Regions from separate parts of the Mesorhizobium sp. M0052 genome, predicted to be linked through region 2. Evidence: predicted binding sites of a transcription regulator. Region 2 holds the regulator's gene; each other region holds the start of a gene.
The links. Region 2 encodes PhoB, which activates phosphate uptake and scavenging genes when phosphate is short. Its sites were predicted from a motif close to TGTCATNNANCTGTCAT; they were not measured.

Region 1: the regulator PhoB is predicted to act here: its motif matches at 1,340-1,356, upstream of NKJ77_RS31110 (esterase-like activity of phytase family protein).
Region 3: the regulator PhoB is predicted to act here: its motif matches at 2,392-2,408, upstream of ppk2 (polyphosphate kinase 2).
Region 4: the regulator PhoB is predicted to act here: its motif matches at 2,320-2,336, upstream of NKJ77_RS07050 (ceramide glucosyltransferase).

Annotation. Positions count from the first base shown of each region.
Region 1 covers NZ_JAMYUS010000039.1:4,534-9,899, reverse strand. The annotation lists gene NKJ77_RS31110 (esterase-like activity of phytase family protein) at 1-1,243, opposite strand, end outside; gene NKJ77_RS31105 (LacI family DNA-binding transcriptional regulator) at 1,404-2,429, opposite strand; gene NKJ77_RS31100 (Gfo/Idh/MocA family protein) at 2,624-3,655, shown strand; gene NKJ77_RS31095 (sugar phosphate isomerase/epimerase family protein) at 3,652-4,560, shown strand; gene NKJ77_RS31090 (substrate-binding domain-containing protein) at 4,677-5,366, shown strand, end outside.
Region 2 covers NZ_JAMYUS010000025.1:89,289-94,654, forward strand. The annotation lists gene pstA (phosphate ABC transporter permease PstA) at 1-1,100, shown strand, start outside; gene pstB (phosphate ABC transporter ATP-binding protein PstB) at 1,118-1,942, shown strand; gene phoU (phosphate signaling complex protein PhoU) at 1,984-2,688, shown strand; gene phoB (phosphate regulon transcriptional regulator PhoB) at 2,705-3,394, shown strand; gene NKJ77_RS27305 (ROK family protein) at 3,425-4,660, opposite strand; gene xylF (D-xylose ABC transporter substrate-binding protein) at 4,927-5,366, shown strand, end outside.
Region 3 covers NZ_JAMYUS010000015.1:29,876-35,241, forward strand. The annotation lists gene NKJ77_RS20360 (hypothetical protein) at 1-12, opposite strand, end outside; gene NKJ77_RS20365 (glycosyl transferase family 90) at 191-1,162, shown strand; gene NKJ77_RS20370 (aldo/keto reductase) at 1,183-2,226, opposite strand; gene ppk2 (polyphosphate kinase 2) at 2,469-3,389, shown strand; gene NKJ77_RS20380 (dihydrofolate reductase family protein) at 3,579-4,223, opposite strand; gene NKJ77_RS20385 (winged helix-turn-helix transcriptional regulator) at 4,333-5,028, opposite strand; gene NKJ77_RS20390 (DUF1330 domain-containing protein) at 5,205-5,366, shown strand, end outside.
Region 4 covers NZ_JAMYUS010000004.1:253,263-258,628, reverse strand. The annotation lists gene NKJ77_RS07055 (O-succinylhomoserine sulfhydrylase) at 1-1,056, shown strand, start outside; gene NKJ77_RS07050 (ceramide glucosyltransferase) at 1,068-2,219, opposite strand; gene apaG (Co2+/Mg2+ efflux facilitator ApaG/CorD) at 2,441-2,833, shown strand; gene NKJ77_RS07040 (Hsp33 family molecular chaperone) at 3,019-4,050, opposite strand; gene argF (ornithine carbamoyltransferase) at 4,159-5,070, opposite strand; gene NKJ77_RS07030 (aspartate aminotransferase family protein) at 5,089-5,366, opposite strand, start outside.

The DNA.
Region 1 (5,366 bases), on a different contig from region 2:
CGTCATGCAGGCCGAAACGGCCGAGTTCCTTGTTGTCGTTGATGTCGATGAACGGCGTCAGCTTGGCCGGCGTCACCGAGGGGTCGAGCACGCCCTTGGGCGCCAGCGGCTTGTCGGCGGCATCGAAGGCGCCGCCGGCAATGTCGGTGGCGCCAGAGACGTCGACGACGAAAATCTGGCGCAGCAGCGAAGTATCGCCCTTCACCCCCTGGCCGTTTCCGCTGTCGCGCGCCAGCATCAGGAAGGTCTTGTCGGACAGCGCCACGATTTCGCTCTGCGCGGCGACCTTGGTCTTGTCCTTGGCGTCCTTGAACACCGGCAGCGGCACGGCATATTCATGCACCAGCTTGAGATGGGCCGGGTCGGAGGCGTCGTAGACCAGCGCGCGGGTGTTCTGGCGCGTCGCGGGCGAATCGCCGCCATCCTGGCGGGGCGCCGACTGCAGCACAGTGATCAGCGACTTGCCGTCCGGCGTCAGCGCCATGCCTTCGAGGCCTTGATTGTTCTGGCGGCCGGTTTCGGGATCCTTCGGATCGGGTTCGGCTGCACCGGGGCCCGGATTGTCGGAGGCGAAGTTCGGCGCGCCCTTGCGCATCGGCACCAAAGCGGCGGGCGGCTGCGTTGCCGACAAAAGATGGCCGTCGGCCGAGAAGCGGTAGATGTTGGGGCCGTATTCGTCAGAGATGAACATGGTGCCGTCGGGCAGCCGCGCGATCGCCTCATTGTCGAGCGCCAGCTTGCCATTGGCCTCGGGCAGGATCGGCAGGTCGCCATTGGCCGCGCGCACGCCGTTGAGCGGATCGAGGCCGGTGGCGTCAGCGCCCTTGTCGTCGGTGAGGAGCAGGGAATCGGCAAGCGTCGCCTTGACGCCTGTCTGTTCCTGGCCGGAGGTGGGCGTGGCGCCCAGTGCGGTCGGCGTGAACTCGATGCGAATAGTGTTGAGGCGCGGCCGGTAATCGGTGGTGCCGACGACATTGTAGCCACGGTCCGGCAGCAACCAGAGCGAGCCCTTGTAGCCGTCCGCGCCACGGGTCCAGCTTGCGGCGTCGATGGACATGCCGGAGCCGGAGCCGAAGGTCTCGCCGAACTTGTCCTTCTGATCGGCCGGGATGCGGCCGACGCCGACCAGGCCCTTGTTGACGAAGCCGCCAACGGTGGCGGTGCTGTCGGCAAGGGCAGGGGTCAGGGCGGTAAACAGCGCCAGCGCGGCGCCGAGCGACACGGTTCGGTGCGAGATTTTCATGGAGATCCTTTTTGTGACAAGCCTTGAGCGGCGCAAAGGGGCCACCGCATCGCATCGACGATGTCGCCCTCTCGCAAAGCGGTCTAGGACGCGAACATGATACTTGCGTGACAGAGAGGGCCTCTTCCTTCTCCCTTGTAGAGAGGGAAGAGCGCAATGATCAATCGCTGTCGCGGGCGATCAGTTCCAGCGGCCAGACTTCGCGGATGATGCGCGGACCTTCCGGGCCGGCAAAGGCGGGAAGCGAGGCCAGCAGCATTTCGGCCAGCCGCCGGCCCATCGGCTCCAGCGACGGACGGAAGGCGGTCAGCGCCGGCGAGAAATAACGGCAGAGCGGCGTGTCGACGATGACGATCACCGCGATGTCGTGGCCGGGCCTGATGCCCATCTCGGCCAGTGCCTTGCAGCCGCCGAGCGCCATTGCGTCATTGTTGAAGATGATGGCTGTGGGCCGGTCCTTGGAGAGCATCACGCGCGGCGTCACCTGGTAGCCTCCGGCCTCGTTGATGAAGCCGTCGGCGATCAGGCCGGGGTCGACTTCGATGCCATGCCGCCCCAGCGCCTTGCGGTAGCCGTCGAGGAACAGGTAGCCGAAGTTGAGATCCAGCGAAGGGCGGATGGCGGCAATGCGGCGGTGGCCGCGCGCGACCAGCCGGTCGACGGCTTCATCACCCGCCCTCTCGAAATCGATATCGAGCGAAGGATAGGTGTCGTCGCCGGATTGACTTCGGCCAAGCGTGGCGAAGGGAAAGCCAGCCTTGCTGAGATAGTCGATCCGATCGTCTTCCCGCCGTGTATTGGCCAACACGACCGCGTCGGCTCGGCGCGTCTCAACCACGCGGCGCAGCCTCTCCTGCTGATATTGGCCGGGCTCGCCCATGACGACCATCAGATCCAGGTCATCCTCGGCCAGTCGGCCCTGCAGACCGATCAGGAACGGGATGAAGAAGGGTTCGCCATATTGCTGGTCGCCCGGATGCGGCTGCAGCATGAAGGCGATCGAATGGGTGGTGCCTTGCCGCAGACTGCGGCCGGACTGGTTGGGCGAATAGTTCAATTGCTTGGCGGCGGCGAGCACGCGCTGGCGGGTGTCGGCATTGACGTCGGCGCGGCCGTTCAGCGCCCGCGACACGGTGCCGATCGAAATGTTCAGGTGACGCGCAAGGTCATGGATGCTGGACGCCAAGGACAGTTCTCCCCCTGTCTTGGCTAGCACCGGCTGCCGCCCAGGCCAAGGCTTCGGGATGATTTTCGCTGGCAGCCGATTGACATTCTACGCCATCGGGTGTGTTCTCGTAAACGTTTACGGAGAAACGTTTACGGTGGTGCCGGAAATGCCGTGACATTCGGTCTGGAGGGACCGGACGGGAGGAATGCCGGATGATGAATGCCGTCCTCGTCGGCTGTGGTGCGATGAGCAAGGCCTGGCTCGATGCCGCGAGGCAGATCGACGGGCTGGCCATTGTCGGCTTGGTCGATCTCGACGCAGAACGGGCGAAGGCGAGGGCGCGCGAATACGGGCTCGACGGCGCGGTAATCGGCACCAGCCTCGACGCGGTGCTCGACCAGACCAGGCCCGACGCGGTGTTCGATGTCGTGGTTCCAGCCGCCCGGCGTGATGTCGCCTTTGCCGCCTTTGCCCATAATTGCCATCTGCTGACGGAAAAGCCGCTGGCCGATACTCCGGAAAATGCGCGCGCCATCGTCGATGCGGCACGTAACGCGGGGCGTATCCATGCGGTCGTGCAGAACCGCCGCTACGTCGCCAATGTCCGGCGCATCAGGCGCTTTCTCGACTCCGGCGCCATCGGCAAGCCAACCAGCATCCATGCCGATTTCTTCGTCGCGCCGCATTTCGGCGGCTTTCGCGAGGAGATGGCGCATGTGCTTTTGCTCGACATGGCGATCCACACATTCGACGCCGCCCGCTACATGGTCGCAGGCGATCCCGCCGGCGTCTTTTGCCAGGAATGGGAGCCGGCGAATTCCTGGTACCGGCAGGGATCGTCGGCCAGCGCTATCTTCGATCTCGGCGGCGGCAAGGTGTTCACCTATGCAGGCTCTTGGTGCGCGGCGGGCTTCCGCACCAGCTGGGAGAGCACGTGGCGCATCGTCGCCGAGCACGGCAGCCTGGTCTGGGACGGCGAGGACGGACTGAAGGCCGAAGTTGTGTTGTCGGTCCGCGACGGCCTGTTCGACCTGACCCAGCCCATCACAGTACCGCCGCTCGATTCCGCCGACCGCGTCGGCGGTCATCTCGGCATCATCAAGGATTTCATCCACGCCATCGAGACCGGCAGCGAGCCGGAAACCCGTGGCAGCGACAACATCAAAAGCCTGGCCATGGTTTTTGGCGCCATCGAAAGCGCCGAGACCGGACGGCGCGTCGCAATCACACAGGAAGCATCATGATGCCAAACCCGCTTCTCGACATCCGCATCGGCACCATGGTGCGGGCCAATCTCGAAGACCCGGCCGCCTACATCAAAGAGATTCTGCCGCTCGGCTTCGAGAGCATCCAGCCCTTCTTCTGGCAGACGCTGGGCGGCAAGGATTTGGCGCGGCTCGCCGGTGAGATTGGCGAGGCGATCGGCGATGCCGATGTCGCCGTGTCGTCGATCGGCGTGTTCGGCAATCCGCTGGAGGATGGCGAGGTCGATCGCGGCGTGCTCGCGGCCTGGGAAACCGTCATCGACAATGCGCATCTGTTCGGCGCTTCGATCGTCAGCGGCTTCACCGGACGTCTGCGTGGCAAGAAGCTGACAGACAGCCTGCCGCGCTTCCGAGAGGTTTGGGGTCCGCTGGCCAGGCGCGCCGCAGACAAGGGCGTGCGCATCGCCTTCGAAAATTGCGCCATGGATGGCAACTGGGCGGCCGGCGACTGGAACATCGCCCACAATCCCGATGCCTGGGAGTTGATGTTCAACGAATTGCCCGACGACAATCTCGGCCTCGAATGGGAGCCCTGCCACCAGCTTGTCTACCTCATCGACCCGATGCCGCAGATCCGCAAATGGGCGCCGCGCATTTTCCATGTCCACGGCAAGGACGCGACGGTGCGCTGGGATGTGATCCGCGAGCACGGCGTGTTCGGCAAGCTGCCCTTCGTGCAGATGCGCACGCCCGGGTTTGGCGACAGCGACTGGACGCGGGTGATCAGCGAATTGCGGCTGGCCGGTTACAAGGGCGCCATCGACATCGAGGGCTGGCACGACCCGGTCTATCGCGGCGACCTCGAAATCACAGGCCAGGTGCGCGGGCTGGAATACCTCAAGCAATGCCGGGGAGGAGCGACCTACCTGCCGAACCCGGCGTGACCGAGGGCCGGTGGGAGGAGCCGGCCTGACAGATTGCCAAGCACTGCCGACAAGCACTGCCGACAGGCGAACGACGAAACCCCTCGGCTCACCGAGGACAAAAGGGAGGAACGTGCATGAGCATCGCAATGAGAACGACACTTCTGCGCTCGACCGTCGTGGCCGCCGCCACGGCGCTGTGCGCTGCCATCTCCACTCTGCCGGCGCAGGCGCTCGACGCCCAGTGGTGCAAGGATGTCCACATCCGCTTTTTCGTCGGCGGCGCCGAGGGCGACGCTTTCGGCACCATCGTCTACAATGGCGCCAAGCAGGCGGCGTCCGATCTCGGGCCGAAGGTCGACTACATCTTCTCGCAGTGGGACGTCGAGAAGATGGTGCAGCAATTGCGTGAGGCCGTCGCCGTGAAGCCAAACGGCATTGCCATGATGGGCCATCCGGGCGACGCCGCGATCATGCCGCTGGCCGAACAGGCGCATAAGGACGGCATCAAGATGATGTACCAGAACGTGCCGGTGCCGAAGGTGGTGGACGCGTTCGGCGGCGGCTATGTCGGCGCCCAGCAGGAGCAGCAGGGCCGCGCGCTCGGCACTGAGGCGTTCAAGCTCGGGAAGCTCAAGTCCGGCGACAAGGCGATCATGATCGGTCCGTTCGAGAACGAGGCCCGCGGCGCGCGCGAGCGCGGCACGGTGGCAGCACTCAAGGAAGCCGGCGTCGAGGTCATCCAGCTGTCGTCGCCGCCGAGCGGCGAATGGGCGTCCGACCCCAATCTGGCGATACCGGTGATCACCGCGGCCCTGCTCAACAAT
Region 2 (5,366 bases):
TCGACGAGAAGGTGATCGACCCCTCGAACAAGCGTGCCACAGACCCGAATGTGCTGATCAAGGCGAACTATCCCAAGCTCGCCGAAAACGCGCTGGTGGCCAAGCTCGGCATCGATCCGGCCAACAAGCCGATGATGCTGAAGCTCAAGGGCTTCCTGTCGGAAGGCGCGCGGGTCCAGCTGCGCGACATCGTCTCCGCCGATCCCTCGGTGATCGGCACGACGCGCGATGTCGACATCCTGGCTGCCGCCAATCTCGACTCGGCCTTCAAGGGCCAGATCGACCTCGGCGTCGATGAAGCGCGCCGCAAGGTGTCCAACCAGCAGATCGACTGGATGAACAAACTCAAGGCCGACGGCGTGATGGCCGAGCATTTCAACACCGGCCTGTTCAGCTATGGCGCCTCCAGCCGGCCCGAGACGTCGGGCATGGGCGTGGCCATCATCGGGTCGTTCTACATGATGGTGATCGTGCTGTTGCTGGCGCTGCCGATCGGCGTCGCCGCCTCGATCTATCTCGAGGAATTCGCCAAGAAGAACCGCTTCACCGACCTGATCGAGGTCAACATCAACAATCTCGCGGCGGTGCCGTCGATCGTCTTCGGCCTGCTCGGCCTTGCCGTGTTCATCAACTTCCTAGGCATGCCGCGCTCGGCTTCCTTCGTCGGCGGCCTGGTGCTGACGCTGATGACGCTGCCGACCATCATCATCGCCACGCGCGCCGCCCTCGCCGCGGTGCCGCCGTCGATCCGCTCGGCGGCCCTAGGTCTCGGCGCCTCCAAGATGCAGATGGTGTTCCATCACATCCTGCCGCTTGCCGCCCCAGGCATCCTTACCGGCACCATCATCGGCCTGGCGCGTGCGCTCGGCGAGACAGCACCGCTGCTCTTGATCGGCATGGTCGCTTTCGTCGCCGATTATCCGACGACGCCTTTCGATCCGGCGACCGCGCTGCCGGTGCAGATCTACATGTGGGCAAACGAGGCTGAGCGCGCTTTTGTCGAGCGCATGTCCGGCGCCATCATCATCCTGCTCGTCTTCCTCATGGCCATGAACATCACCGCGATCGTGCTTCGGCGCCGGTTCGAGCGGCGCTGGTAGAAAAAAGGCAATTTGGTATGAACATCATGACCGAACAGTCCCTTGAGAATGCAGTGGGCGACAAAATGAACGCCAAGTCGAACGAAGTCATCAAGATGCGCGGCGACAAGGTCGGCGTCTTCTACGGCGAGAAGCAGGCGTTGTTCGACGTCAATCTCGACGTCCGCCAGAACCAGGTGACGGCGCTGATCGGCCCGTCCGGCTGCGGCAAGTCGACCTTTCTGCGCTGCCTCAACCGCATGAACGACACCATCGATTCGGCGCGGGTGACCGGCAAGATCACGCTCGATGAAGACGACATCTACGACAAGAACATCGATGTCGTCGAACTGCGCGCCCGCGTCGGCATGGTGTTCCAGAAACCCAACCCGTTCCCGAAGTCGATCTACGAGAACGTCGCCTACGGCCCGCGCATCCATGGGCTGGCCAAGCGCAAGTCCGACATGGACCAGATCGTCGAGCAGAGCCTGAAGAAGGCTGCGATCTGGAACGAGGTCAAGGACCGCCTGCAGGAGCCCGGCACCGGCCTGTCCGGCGGCCAGCAGCAGCGCCTGTGCATCGCGCGCGCCATCGCCGTGTCGCCGGAGGTGATCCTGATGGACGAGCCCTGCTCGGCGCTCGATCCGATCGCCACCGCCCGTGTCGAGGAGCTGATCGACGAACTGCGCCAGAACTACACGATCGTCATCGTCACCCACTCGATGCAGCAGGCGGCGCGCGTGTCGCAGCGTACAGCGATGTTCCATCTCGGCTATCTCGTCGAGGAGGGCGCCACCGACAAGATGTTCACCAACCCCGACGACAAGCGCACCCAGGACTACATTACCGGCCGCTTCGGCTGAGCCGTCCGGCGGGTGAATTTTCAGGCACGAGGACCAAGATCATGGGTGAACATACCGTCGCCTCCTTCGATGAAGAGCTCGGGCAGATCAGCAAGCTGATCCGCGACATGGGCGATCTGGCAGGCTCGATGGTCAGCGGCTCGACCAGGGCGCTGCTCAATTCGGACAATGCGCTGGCACAGCGTGTCGTTTCCGACGACGCCATCATGGATGCGCGCCAGCGCGAACTGGACGACCGCGCCATCACGCTGATCGCCAAGCGCCAGCCGATGGCCAACGATCTGCGCGCCGTGGTCGGCTCGATCCGCATGGCCGGCGACCTCGAGCGCATCGGCGATCTCGCCAAGAACATCGCCAAACGCGTCGGCACCGTGGGCTTGAGCGTCACGCCGCGCGACCTCTCGCACTCCATCGATGCCATGGCGCAGCTGGTGCTGATCCAGGTGCAAGGCGTCGTCGAGGAATATGCCGCCACCGATGCGGCAGCTCTTGCAAAACTCAGGAATGACGACGAGCGCATCGACGTCAAATACACGTCCGTGTTTCGTGAGCTCTTGACCTACATGATGGAAGACCCTCGCAACATCACCGCCTGCACGCATCTCTTGTTCTGCGCCAAGAATCTTGAGCGCATCGGCGATCATGTCACCAACATCGCCGAAAATGCGTATTATGTGCTGACCGGCCAGCAATTGCCCGCCAATCGTCCGAAGCAGGACGAGACGGCGATGGCCACGCCGGCCTGATGAGGGTGAACTGCCTATGATCGCGCCACGCATCATGGTCGTGGAGGACGAGGAGCCGCTAGGCGTGCTCCTCCGCTACAACCTCGAATCCGAAGGCTATCACGTCGAGGTGGTGACACGCGGCGACGAGGCCGAGATCCGCCTGCAGGAAAACGTGCCCGATCTCCTGGTGCTCGACTGGATGGTGCCCGCTGTTTCCGGCATCGAGCTCTGCCGGCGGCTTAGAGTGCGGCCCGAAACCGAGCGGCTGCCGATCATCATGCTGACCGCGCGCGGTGAGGAAAGCGATCGCGTGCGCGGCCTGTCCACCGGTGCCGACGACTATCTGGTCAAGCCATTCTCGACGCCGGAGTTCATGGCGCGCGTGAAGGCGCTGCTGCGCCGGGCCAAGCCGGAAGTGCTGTCCAGCGTGCTCAAGGTCGGCGACATCGTGCTCGACCGCGAGTCGCACCGTGTCTACCGCAAGAAGAGCGAGATCAGGCTCGGACCGACCGAGTTCCGGCTGCTCGAATTCATGATGCGCCATCCCGGCCGCGTGTTCTCGCGCAGCCAGCTGCTCGACAATGTCTGGGGCGAGACGATCTACATCGACGAGCGAACCGTCGACGTCCATGTCGGGCGCTTACGCAAAGCGGTCAACAACGGCCGCATGCCGGATGTCATCCGTACCATTCGCGGCGCCGGCTACGCGATCAGGGAAGACTAGGATGCTGCGCGTCGCGCCGTTGCCGGCCATTCAGGCGACATGCTTGCCGGATTTGGCCTGAATGCCCGGCGCGAAAATCTCCTGATCGACGAAGCCGAGCGCGCGCATGGCACAGCCTTCGCGGATCAGCGGCAGCTCGTTGGGCTCGGTGTCGAAGGAGATCGATTTCGAGTGCTGGCCGCCGGCGGTCTGGGCGATCGCTTCGCGCAATGCCGGCTCGATCAGGTCGAAGGCGGCGGCGCTGACGCCAACCATGGCGACAGGCGCCGGGTCGATCAGCGCAAACAGGCTGCCGAGGCCGAAGCCGAGCGCCTCACCGGCCTTGCGATAGGCTTCGCGCTCCGGGCCATCGGTTTCGCGGGCGCGCGCGGCGAGTGCGCGCATATCAGCGTCGCCGATATCGACCGGCTCGGCATCTTCGCTCATCATTTTGGCGCTGCGCCAGATGGCGTAGTTTCCGGCATAGGCCTCGACGCAGCCGCGCCGCCCGCAGCGGCAGAGCGCGCCGCCCGGACGGTGGATCATGTGGCCGAACTCGCCGCCCGAGGAATGGGTGCCGGTGAACAGTTCGCCTTTCAGCACCAGCCCCATGCCGATGCCGTGCGACAAGAGGATCGCGATGAAATTGTCGCGGTAGCGCTCGGGCTGGCGCCATTGCAGGGCCACCGCCATCATATTGCAGTCGTTCTCCATGGTGGCAGGAATGCCGAATTCCGCTTCCAACATGTCGGCGAAGGCAATGTCGGTCAGTGGCGTGATTGGCGACCACAGCATGGCCCGCGCCTGCGAATCGGTGATGCCCTGGATGCCCATGGCAATGCGGGCGATGCTCTGGACATCGAGGTCCGGGTCCGCGAGACGCCGCCCGACGATTGCTACGCATTCGCCGATCAGCTCGTCGCGCGGCATGGTCAGCGTGTCGAGCCGGCGCTGTTCTTCCGCGACCACCTGGCCGGCATAGTCGATGACGGTGACGGAGAGGAAGTTCAGCGACAGCACCACGGTCATGACCGCCGCCGCTTCCGGGTTGAGGCCAAGGCCGACCTGCGGCCGGCCGCGTTTCAGCGAGCCGGTCTCGCCAGGCTTGCCTTCAATCAGGATGCCTTCTTGAATTAGATCAGACGAGATTGCCGATATCGTCGAATGGCTGAGGCCGGTGGTCGCCGCAATCTCGGTCCGCGACGGCTGGCCGGCCCGGCGCACGGCCGAAATCACCATCGCACGGTTGCGACGGCGCAGATCGTCGTGGCGGATCCCAACCGACATTTGTTTTCCTCCCGGCCTCCTCGCGCCTCATGATAGTGAAGGCGTTCGACGGCACCAGCCAAATATTGGCAGACGCCGGCAGCCCTGTCATTGTTTATTGCGGAGCTCGAAAAAATTCGGCAACGCTATCAGAATCCATCATAATCGATGTTGACAGTGCCTTATCATTGAACCAGTATTTTTTCGAGGCTCGAAAAAATGGAGCCTCTTTGTGCAGGCCTTCGGGCCGGTTTTGTCGCGCCGTGGGCGGCGCAGGGAGGGTTATAATGAACAGATTTGCAGCCGCCATGCTGGCGGGTGTCGCCATGTCGCTGGCGCTGATGTCGGTCGCGCAGGCGAAGGACAAGGTCATCGGCGTGTCGTGGTCGAACTTCCAGGAAGAGCGCTGGAAGACCGACGAGGCGGCGATGAAAACGGCGATCGAAGCCGCCGGCGACAAGTACATTTCGGCCGACGCGCAGTCCAATCCCGGCAAGCAGCTGACCGACGTCGAAAGCCTGATCTCGCAGGGCGCCAACTCGCTGATCATCCTGGCGCAGGACGCCTCGGCCATCGGCCCGGCGGTGCAGAAGGCGCTGGACGAAGGCATTCCGGTCGTCGGCTATGACCGCCTGATCGAGAACAAGGACGTTTTTTACCTGACCTTCGACAACAAGGAAGTCGGCCGCATGCAGGCCCGCGAAGTGTTCAAGGCGAAGCCCGAAGG
Region 3 (5,366 bases), on a different contig from region 2:
TGGTCGAGCCATATCGTTTCCTTTCGCTGTGCCTGATCCTGCCTAGAAGCATTGGCCGGCAAACACAACAGCGCCGCGAGGGCAGATGCCAGCGGTTCTGGACTTGCGTGATGGCGAACACAATGGTTTAGAAAAGGCTGCGGGACAGTTGCTGGAGCCGCCGCCGACCGATTTCGAATCAAAACGACCGATGGCCACGCTTCAAAGAAACGCACAGAAGCTGATCTACTATGCGCGCAACGCCATGCGCGACATCGCGCCGCCGGTTCTTTTCCGGCGCCGGCTCGGCCGGCTGCTCGATCAGGCCAGGCTTTCCGACGCATCGGTCCGCCAGCGGCTCAATTACTACAACACGCTGCGGGAGCCTTTTAGCCCCAGCCCCGAGGCCGTGCCGGTCAGCCGGCTGCCGTCGGACCGCAGCATGTACTATTACGATCTGAAGGAGTTCACCCGTTATTTCGACCCAGATCTGCGCATCGACCTGGAATTCGGCGACGTCATCGAAGTGCCGAAGATGCCGTCGATCGTCAAGGATCGGCCGATAGCGGGCGACAACGGCAACGGCGTCCTGTTCAAGCTGAACAAGTTCCGTCATTTCTACATGCCGGCCGACGATGTCGCCTTCGCCGACAAGCATCCGCTCGTCGTTTGGCGCGGCGAACTCAACAATCCGATCCGCACCTTGTTGCTGGATGCAGCCCGCAATCTGCCGTTCTGCGATGTCGGCACGCCGAGGGCGACAGCACCTGCGGAATACCGCAAGCCCTATCTCAGCATCGATCAGCAGCGCCGCTACCGCTACATCATCTCGCTCGAAGGCAATGATGTCGCGACCAATCTGAAATGGATCATGAGCTCGAACTCGCTCTGCCTGATGCCGCTGCCGACTTACGAGACCTGGTTCGCCGAGGGGCAGCTCGAGCCCGATGTCCATTATGTGCCGCTGGCGCCCGACTTCAGCGATCTGGCCGAGCGGGTGCATCATCTCGAGCAGCATCCGGCCGAGGCCCAGCGCATCGTTGCGGCGGCCAACGCCTATTGCCGCAAATTCGCCGACGAGCGGGCCGAGCAGGCGATCTGCCTGCTCGTGCTCTACAAATATTTCGTGCTCAGCGGCCAGATCGAGCCCGATCCGCAGGTCTGGCGGTTTATCGCGGGCTAGCGGCTTCCGGCGCCCTTAAGTCAGATGACGCTGCGGTCCATAACCAGATCGGCCGGGCCGAAGCGGTCCTTCGCCGTAAACTGCTGGTGCCAGTAGGGATAGAGCACCGGCGGCCGGCTGACGGCATCGAGACGCTGGCGTTCATCAAAGGACAGCGTCAGGCTTGCCGCGGCGAGATTGTCTTTCAACTGGGCCTCGTTGCGTGCGCCGATCACCAGCGAACTGACGGCCGGCCGGCCAAGCAGCCAAGCCAGCGCCACCTGGGCCGCCGAGACGCCGCGAGTGGCGCCGATGTCGACCAGCACGTCGACGATCCGCCACAGCCGGCCCTCGTCGCGGATCGGCGGTTCCGACCAGCCGCCGATCTGGCGCGCCGTCGGACTGTCGCGGCGGTATTTGCCCGACAGCAGGCCGCCGGCGAGCGGGCTCCACACCAGCACGCCAAGGCCCTGGTCGACCGAGATCGGCAAGAGCTCATACTCGGCCTCGCGTGCTTCCAGCGTGTAGTGGATCTGCTGGGTGACGAAACGCGGCTGGTGCTGGCTGTCGCTGATGCCGAGCGCCTTCATGACCTGCCAGCCGGAATAGTTGGAGCAGCCGACATAGCGGATTTTGCCCTGGGCAACCAGCGTGTCGAGCGCGGAGATGGTTTCCTCGAGCGGTGTCGCGCCGTCCCATTCGTGCAGGAAATAGATGTCGATGACATCGGTCCTGAGGCGCTTCAGGCTCTTCTCGCATTCGCGGATCAGATGATGGCGCGACAGGCCTTCGTCATTGGGGCCCTTGCCGATCCGCATGCGCGCCTTGGAGGCGATCAGCACGTCGTTCTTGCGCTTGCCGCCGAGCGCCTCGCCGATGATCTCTTCCGACAGACCGTTGGAATAGACATTGGCGGTGTCGATGAGATTGATGCCGGCATCGATGCAAGTGTCGATGATGCGCGAGGCCTCCGCGAGATCGGAATTGCCGACGGCAGCGAACGGCCCGCTGCCGCCGAAGGTCATGGTTCCCAAGGTCAGCGCCGAAACTTTCAAGCCGGAACGGCCAAGCGTGCGGTATTCCATGTCAGATCCTCGTAGTTTTGGTGGGGAGGTGGTTTTAGCAGGAAAGGGCGGGGAAGCCCGAACGGGTCCGCCATTTGTAGGACAATTTGAGCGGCTTGTCCCATCCCAGGGCGATGGATCGGCAATGCTCGCTGGTTTGCAGTGATGACCGGCTGGCCGGCGGCTTGCAATAAAACCGTCATTGCCGGCCTATATCAAGTCGGCTCAGGGTTTCATGTCAGCCGGCAAGCGGAGCAGTGGAAATGAATGAGCTAAAGCAGAATTCTGCGGCCAGGGATTGGCTGGAAGCCGAACTCGCCGACACGCTCGATGAGGACTATGAGCTGGAAATCTCGGAGCCGGCGCTGTCGCTGGAGATCGCCAAGATCTACAAGAACGCGCATCCGCCGTCGATCGATCGCATGCAGTATTTCCGCGACCTGATCGGCTTGCAGTCGGAACTGATCAAGCTGCAGTCCTGGGTTGCCTACCACAAGAAGAAGCTGGTGGTGGTTTTCGAGGGCCGTGATTCCGCCGGCAAGGGCGGCGTCATCAAGCGCATCACCCAGCGCCTCAACCCGCGCATCTGCCGCGTCGTGGCGCTGCCGGCGCCGACCGAGCGCGAAAAGTCACAATGGTATTTCCAGCGCTACGTGCCGCATCTGCCGGCCGGCGGCGAGATCGTGCTGTTCGACCGCTCCTGGTACAACCGCTCCGGCGTCGAGCGGGTGATGGGCTTTGCCGAACCCGATCAGGTCGAAGAGTTCTTCCGCGATGTGCCGGAGTTCGAACGCATGCTGGTCCGCTCCGGCGTCACGCTGGTCAAATACTGGTTCTCGATCACCGACGAGGAACAGCAGATGCGCTTCATGATGCGCATCCACGATCCGATGAAGCAGTGGAAGCTGTCGCCGATGGACCTGCAGTCGCGCGTGCGCTGGGAGCAGTACACCAAGGCCAAGGAAGAGACGTTTGCCCGCACCAACATCCCAGAGGCACCGTGGTACATCGTCGAAGGCAACGACAAGAAGCGGGCGCGGCTGAACTGCATCGACCATCTCCTCAAACAGCTGCCCTATGAGGACGTGCCGCACGAAGAAATCACGCTGCCCGAGCGGGTGTTCAACCCGGAGTACGAGCGCCAGGTCCTGCCGCGCGAGCTTTACGTGCCGGAGAAGTATTGAGCACTTTTCCTTCTCCCCGTTTCACGGGGAGAAGGTGCCTGAAGGGCGGATGAGGGGCAGCGCCGGCATCGACGAATTCACAGCCGTCGGACGCTGCTAACCTCCAAAAGCAGCGCTGCCCCTCATTGCCTGCCGGGCATTTCTCCCCGCAAAACGGGGAGAAAGAAGCCTGCGCCTGTTACTTCGCCACTATACCCGCTTGATCGTCACATGCGTGGCGAGCGCCGTGGCCACCTGCTCGGTGCACTGGTAACCCAGCTTCAGCATATCCAGCCCGGCAAACAGGCTCTCGCCCCTCCCGAGCAACACTGGCGACACAGCCAGATGCAACTCGTCGATGAGCTTCTCCTTGAGATATTGCCGGATAGTGGAAACGCCGCCGCCGACGCGGACATCCTTGCCGCCGGCCGCAGCCTTTGCTTGTTCGAGCGCGGCGTGGATGCCGCCGGTAACGAAGCGGAAAATGGTGCCGCCTTCCATCACAATGGGGTCGCGCTTGTGATGGGTCAGCACGAAGGTCGGCACGTGATAGGGCGGGTTGTTGCCCCACCAGCCCTTCCAGTTCTCATCCGGCCATTCGCCGCGGATCGGGCCGAACATGTTGCGGCCGAGGATCCAGGCGCCGACATTGTCGAAGCTGCGGACGGTGAACCGGTCGTCCACATCGGTGCTGCCGCCATCCTTGCCGACCATCTCGTGGAAGGTGCGGGTGCCGGTCATCCATTTGTGCAGATCTTCGCCACCAACGCCGAGCGGATTTTGCAGGTCCTGGTCAGGACCGGCGCCGAAACCGTCGAGCGACAAGGTGAAGGCATTGACGCGCAGTTTGGACATGGAAGACTCCCTTTGGTGACCAGTTGTGATTTGCAATCAGTACTCAAACTGATTGCATTTTGCAACTAGTATTTTTAGAGGCAAACCGATCTGTGGAATGCGCAGGGACTCAAGCCGCCACGCGCTTCGGCATCACCGCAAACGGGCTGAGCCCAAGCCAGATCTGCATCTTGCCGGCGACGTCGAGATCGCCGGTCAGGCTGATCTTGTCGCGTTCCTTGTGAACTGTCGTCAGCCCCATCCAGATCGAGGTCATGGTGCACAGATCGGTCGAGACGTAGAGATCGACGTCGAAGCCCGGATCGTACCAGCAAAGATCGACCTCGCCCTGCTTTTCGACGATCAGCCACCACGATCGTTTTGACGCCGGCAGGTCATGGTACAGGAATTGTATCACGGTGCGCCCGTCCGGCAGCGGATTGGGGTTCAGATTGCGCCGCATGTCCCACATCAGCAGCGACGGATCGAGGTTTTTGAGCGACAGCCTGGCCTCGACCCATTTCTGGCCCCAAAACCCCATCGCCTCGACAACCGGGCGCAAATCCCGGCCCGCCTCGGTCAGCCGGTATTCGAACACGCCCTTCTCGGTCGCGATCTCGGTCCGCTCGACGATGCCGCCGGCCTCGAGGTCCTTGAGCCGTTGCGACAGAAGGGTTGGCGACATTTTCGGCACGCCGCGGCGCAAATCGTTGAAGCGGGTCGATCCCGCCACCAGTTCGCGCAGCAGCACCATGGTCCAGCGTGTGCAGAGCAGCTCGGCGGCCATGGAGAGCGGGCAGAATTGCTTGTAACCGGCTTGTGTCATGTGGTGAGCTCCAAAAGATGTTGCCGGACCTTATTCAGAAAACCTGAGTTCAGCCAGTACAGAAGCTGTACTGGCACCCCCGGTACAGTTCTGTGACTGGAGCGGTCCGGCGCCGCCATGCGAGGCAGCGGTCACGTCACCGGGCAGTCCGGTGCCGATCCATGAGGAGTTGGACAATGACCGCTTACGTGATCGCAGACATCAAGGTGAAGGACGACAAATGGGTGCCGGCCTATGCCGCTTCGGTGCATGACCTCGTCCACAAGCATGGCGGCAAGTATCTCGCCCGCAGCGGCAATGTGAAGACGCTGGAGGGCAAGCCGCTCGACACCAGCCTG
Region 4 (5,366 bases), on a different contig from region 2:
GAAGCCCGTTTCAAGGGCGAGGAGCCGGGCTTCATCTATTCGCGCTACGCCAACCCTACCGTCGACATGTTCGAAAAGCGCATGTGCGCGCTGGAGGGTGCCGAAGATGCGCGCGCCACGGCGTCCGGCATGGCGGCGGTGACGGCAGCGCTCCTGTGCAGCGCCAAGGCCGGCGACCATATCGTTGCGGCGCGCGCGCTGTTCGGCTCCTGCCGCTGGGTGGTGGAGACGCTGGCGCCGAAATACGGCATCGAGGCAACGCTGGTCGACGGCACCGACATCGCCAACTGGGAAAAGGCGGTGCGGCCGAACACGAAACTGTTCTTCCTGGAAAGCCCGACCAATCCGACGCTGGAAGTGGTCGACATCGCAGCGGTGGCGGCGCTCGCCACCTCGATCGGCGCCAGGCTGATCGTCGACAATGTCTTTGCCACGCCCTTGCAGCAGAAGCCCTTGCAGCTCGGCGCCCATATCGTCGTCTACTCCGCGACCAAGCACATTGACGGCCAGGGACGCTGTCTCGGCGGCATCATCCTGTCGGACAAGAAATGGATCGACGAGAATTTGCACGACTATTTCCGCCACACCGGCCCGAGCCTGTCGCCGTTCAATGCCTGGACGCTGCTCAAGGGCCTGGAGACGCTGCCGGTTCGGGTGCGCCAGCAGACGGAAAGCGCGGCCAAGATCGCGGATTTCCTGGCAGGACGGCCGGAAATCGCCCGCGTCATCTATCCCGGCCGCGCCGACCACCCGCAGGCCGACATCGTCAAGAAGCAGATGACGGGCGGATCGACGCTGATCTGCCTCGACGTCAAGGGCGGCAAGCAGGCGGCCTTCGCCTTGCAGAACGCGCTCGACATCGTGCTGATCTCCAACAATCTCGGCGACGCCAAGAGCCTGATCACCCATCCGGCGACCACCACGCACAAGAACCTCAGCGACGAAGCTCGCGCCGAGCTTGGCATCGGGCCGGGAACGCTCAGGCTGTCGGTCGGTCTTGAGGATACGGACGATCTGCTGGAGGACGTTGCGCAGGCGCTGAAGGCAGCCGGATAGGCCGCGAGGCGTCACGCTCCCGACGAAACCTCTTCCAGTTCGGCCGTCTTGGTGCCGATGGTCATGGTGTTGCCGCGCCAGTCGACGGCGCCGCTCAGCCAGCCGCGCGCCCAGATGGCGGGAAGCATCATGTCGCGGACCATCATCGCCGGGACCATGCGCAGCGACAGATGCCAGCCCTTGGCCGCGGCCAGCGCGCATTCGGGAATGTAGGCCGCCGTCAGCACGGCCATCACCGTGGCCGGCAGGCTGATGCCGGCACTTGCGGCCGCCACCAGCGCCAACGCCAACGGCACGGCGACGCCGGTCAGGATCTCGGGTGCGAAAAACAGTGGGAAGGTGACGCGGCGCAACCGCGCCCAGCGCGCCTGGCGCGACCAGATGTCGGCAAGTCGGCGCTGCCCCAGTGGTTGCTCGAAAGGCGAGGCAACGAGATTGACGTGCAGGCCCAGTCCGTTGACCAGCTTGGTTGCAGCAGCATCCTCGGCGATCTCGGCGGCCAGCGCGCGGATACCGCCATTGGTATCGAGCATCGGCTTGTTCCACAGCATGCTCTTGCCCTGGGCAAAGCCGAGACCGAGCGCCTCGCCGGCATATTGCCAGCGCGCCTGCAGCGTGTTGAGGAACGCGCATTCGACCTCGGCCCAAAAGCCATCCGGCCGAGAGCCGATCGGCGTCGAGCAGATAAGCCCGGTATTGGTCCGCCAGGCCGCCATCAGGTGCTGGACGTAATCCCTTGGCATCAGCACGTTGGAATCCGCCAGAATAACCCAATGATAGCGCGCCGCTTCCCAGCCCTTGACGCAGTTGTTGAGCTTCGGGTTGCTGCTGACGCGGTCGTCGCCGATCAGCAGCCGGGCCGGCACGTTGGGAAACAGGACGATCGCCCTGTTTATCAGTTTGACGACGGGATCGTCGGCGTGAGCGACGCAGAAGATCAGTTCGTAGCGCGGCCAGTCGAGCGAGAAGGCTCGCTGCAGCGTCTCTTGTGTGAACGGCTCCACGCCGCGCGACGGCACGACGATCGAGACCGGTGGCTGCTCGCCGGACGGCGGAGGGATAAGGCGACGCGCTTGCAGTTTCGACGAAGCAAGCAGGATGCTGGCGAGATTGGAAAGAAGCAAAGCGGAGGAAGCGAAGGCGGCTGTGAGAGCTGGTTCCATCGAGATCTGGTCACTCCGGAAAGGCCGCTCGCGGCTGCTTTGTCAGTCGACAGATGGGCCTTGAGTCGCCGGCAAGGTTTGCGCACACCAACATTGTCATGTGTCACTTAAATGACATTGTTTGTCGGCACTGCGCTTTGAGGCTGGCAGGACATGCCGCTCTGCGCGTATCAAACCGCATGGCGCGACAAATGTTCCCTGCTGCGCAACCGGAGCAGCCCATGTACCGCGCCGTCACGCGCAACATCGAAGTGCAGGTCAGACCGTTCTACCTGGAGGACCGCTCGGACCCGGCGGAGAACCGTTATGTCTGGGGCTACCAGGTGACGATCGACAACCAGTCGGACGATTTCGTGCAGCTTATGGCGCGTTACTGGCACATCACCGACGGCAGCGGCCGGGTCGAGGAAGTGCGCGGCGCCGGCGTGGTCGGCGACCAGCCTGAGCTCAATCCCGGCGACAGCTATCAATACACGTCAGGCTGCCCGCTCTCGACGCCCTCCGGCTTCATGGTCGGCCACTACACCATGCGCAACAAAAAGGGCGAGACGTTCGACGTCGCTATTCCCGCGTTTTCGCTGGATCTGCCGGGGACCCGACGGACGGTGAATTAGGGGTTTTCTCCCCGTCACTATACGGGGAGAAATGCCCGGCAGGGCAATGAGGGGCAGCGCCAGAGTCATGAGGTTATCTTCCACGCACATGACCTAGGCTATGCGCGGCCATTCACCAAAGTTCGCGCTGCCCTCATCCGCCCTTCGGGCACCTTCTCCCCGTGAACGGGGAGAAGGAAGAGATGCTACTGAGTTGCAAACTCCGCCGGGTCGAAGTCGTACTGCTTCGAGCAGAACTCGCAGGCGACGTGGATGCCGCCATCTTCGGTGCTGTCCTTGATCTCCTGCGCGGAAAACCCCTCGAGGATGCCGCGTATCTTGTCCCTTGAGCAGGAACATTGGTCGGCGACCGGCACGCCGCCGAAGACGCGCACGCCATGTTCGTGGAACAGCCTGTAGAGCAGCCGCTCGGCGCCGATGGTCGGGTCGATCAGCTCGGTCGGCTCGATGGTGCCGAGCAGCGCCACCAGCTCGCGCCACGAATTGTCGGCCGGCTCCTGCGTCACGTCACGCGGATCGCCGTCGCCGCCCGAAATGTCGGGCACGCGCATGCGCTCGGGTGACTGCGGCAGGAACTGCGCCAGGATGCCGCCGGCGCGCCACTGCTCACGAGCGCCGCCGGGACCTGGCGTCAGAAGCTTGGCCACCGACAGCCTGAGGTCGGTCGGGATCTGCTCCGACTGGCGGAAATAGGTGCGCGCGGCGTCCTCCAGCGTCTCGCCGTCGAGCTGGACGATGCCCTGATAGCGCTGCGTGTGCGCGCCCTGGTCGATGGTCAGCGCCAAAACGCCGCTGCCCAGCAGCGTCTGCTGCGAGGTCTGGCCTGCGGCCACCAGGGCCTCCAGCCGGTCGGCGTCGAAACGCGCATAGGCGCGCAATGCCGAAGGCGTGGAGAAATCCGCGACCAGCATGTCGACCGGGCCGTCGGTGCGGGTCTGCAGGATGAACTTGCCTTCGAATTTGAGCGAGGTGCCGAGCAGCACCGTCAGCACACAGGCTTCCGCGAGCAGGCGGGCGACCGGCTCGGGATAGTCGTGACGGTTGAGGATGGCGTCGAGCATCGGCCCGAGTTGCACGGTGCGGCCGCGCACGTCGAGCGGGCCGACCTCGAAGGGTACGACATGATCGTCGCCGGCATAGCCGAACTCGCCGAGTTTGGGGTGATGTTCAGTCACTTGATGCGTTTCCAACATGACAAAGCTCCAGGGCGCGGCCATGCGGCCCGGAGGGGTGCATGCGTCCAAACGCGCTTGATTTGCGTGATGGGGCGCAAATAGGCATCGCGCCGCCCCGGATCAAGCGCTTGGAGATCAAGCGCCTGGAGATCAAGCGCCCAGACACCAGGCCAAAACCGCCTTCTGGGCGTGGAGCCGGTTCTCGGCTTCGTCGAAGACAACCGAATGCGGACCGTCGATGACCTCGTCGGTGACTTCCTCGCCGCGATGCGCCGGCAGGCAGTGCATGAACAGGGCGTCGGGCTTGGCCCTGGCCATCAGCGCCGCATTGACCTGATAGGGCGAGAAGACATTGTGGCCGCGGGCGCGGTGTTCCTGGCCCATCGACACCCAGCAGTCGGTGACGATGCAGTCGGCTTGGTCGACGGCTTCCTCGGGCGAGCGGGTGAAGTGCAGCTTGCCGCCATTGCTCTTCGACCAGTCGATATGCTTTTGCGCCGGCTCGCTGCCTTCCGGCACTGCGACGTTCAGGTTGAAGCGGAACCGCGCCGAAGCTTCGAGCAGCGAATGCAGCACGTTGTTGCCGTCGCCGGTCCAGGCGATGGTCTTGCCGGCAACCGGACCGCGATGCTCCTCGAAGGTCATGATGTCGGCCATCAGCTGACAGGGATGGGTGTCGTCGGTCAGCCCGTTGATGACCGGAATCGTGGCATTCTCGGTCAGCTCGAGCAGCCGCTCATGCGACGTGGTGCGGATCATGATGGCGTCGACATAGCGCGACAGCACCTTGGCGGTGTCGGCAATGGTCTCGGAACGGCCGAGCTGCATTTCGGTGCCGGTCAGCATGATGGTCTCGCCGCCGAGCTGTCGCATGCCGACGTCGAAGGACACGCGCGTGCGCGTCGACGGCTTGTCGAAGATCATGGCCAGCACCTTGCCTTCGAGCGGTTTGGTCCGTTCGCCGGCCTTGAGGCGCGCCTTGCGCACCACCGCATCGTCCAGCATCAGGCGCAGATCGCCTTCGGAAACGGCGGAAAGATCGGTGAAATGGCGAAGGCTCATCGGGAATGGTTCTCGGGATTACTTCGCGGCGGCCGCGGCGATGGCGTCGGTCAGGCCCTTGGCGCCGGCGCGGATGCGATCGAGCGCTTCGCCGATCTCGGCGTCGGTGACGGTCAGCGGCGGCAGCAGACGAATGACGTTGTCGCCGGCCGGCACCGCCAGCAGATGCTGGTCGCGCAGCGCCATGTTGACCTTGGTGTTGGGCATGGCGCATTTCAGGCCAAGCATCAGGCCGCTGCCCCTGATGCCTTCGATGACATCGGGAAATTCGTCGGCGACCGCCGCCAGGCCCTGCT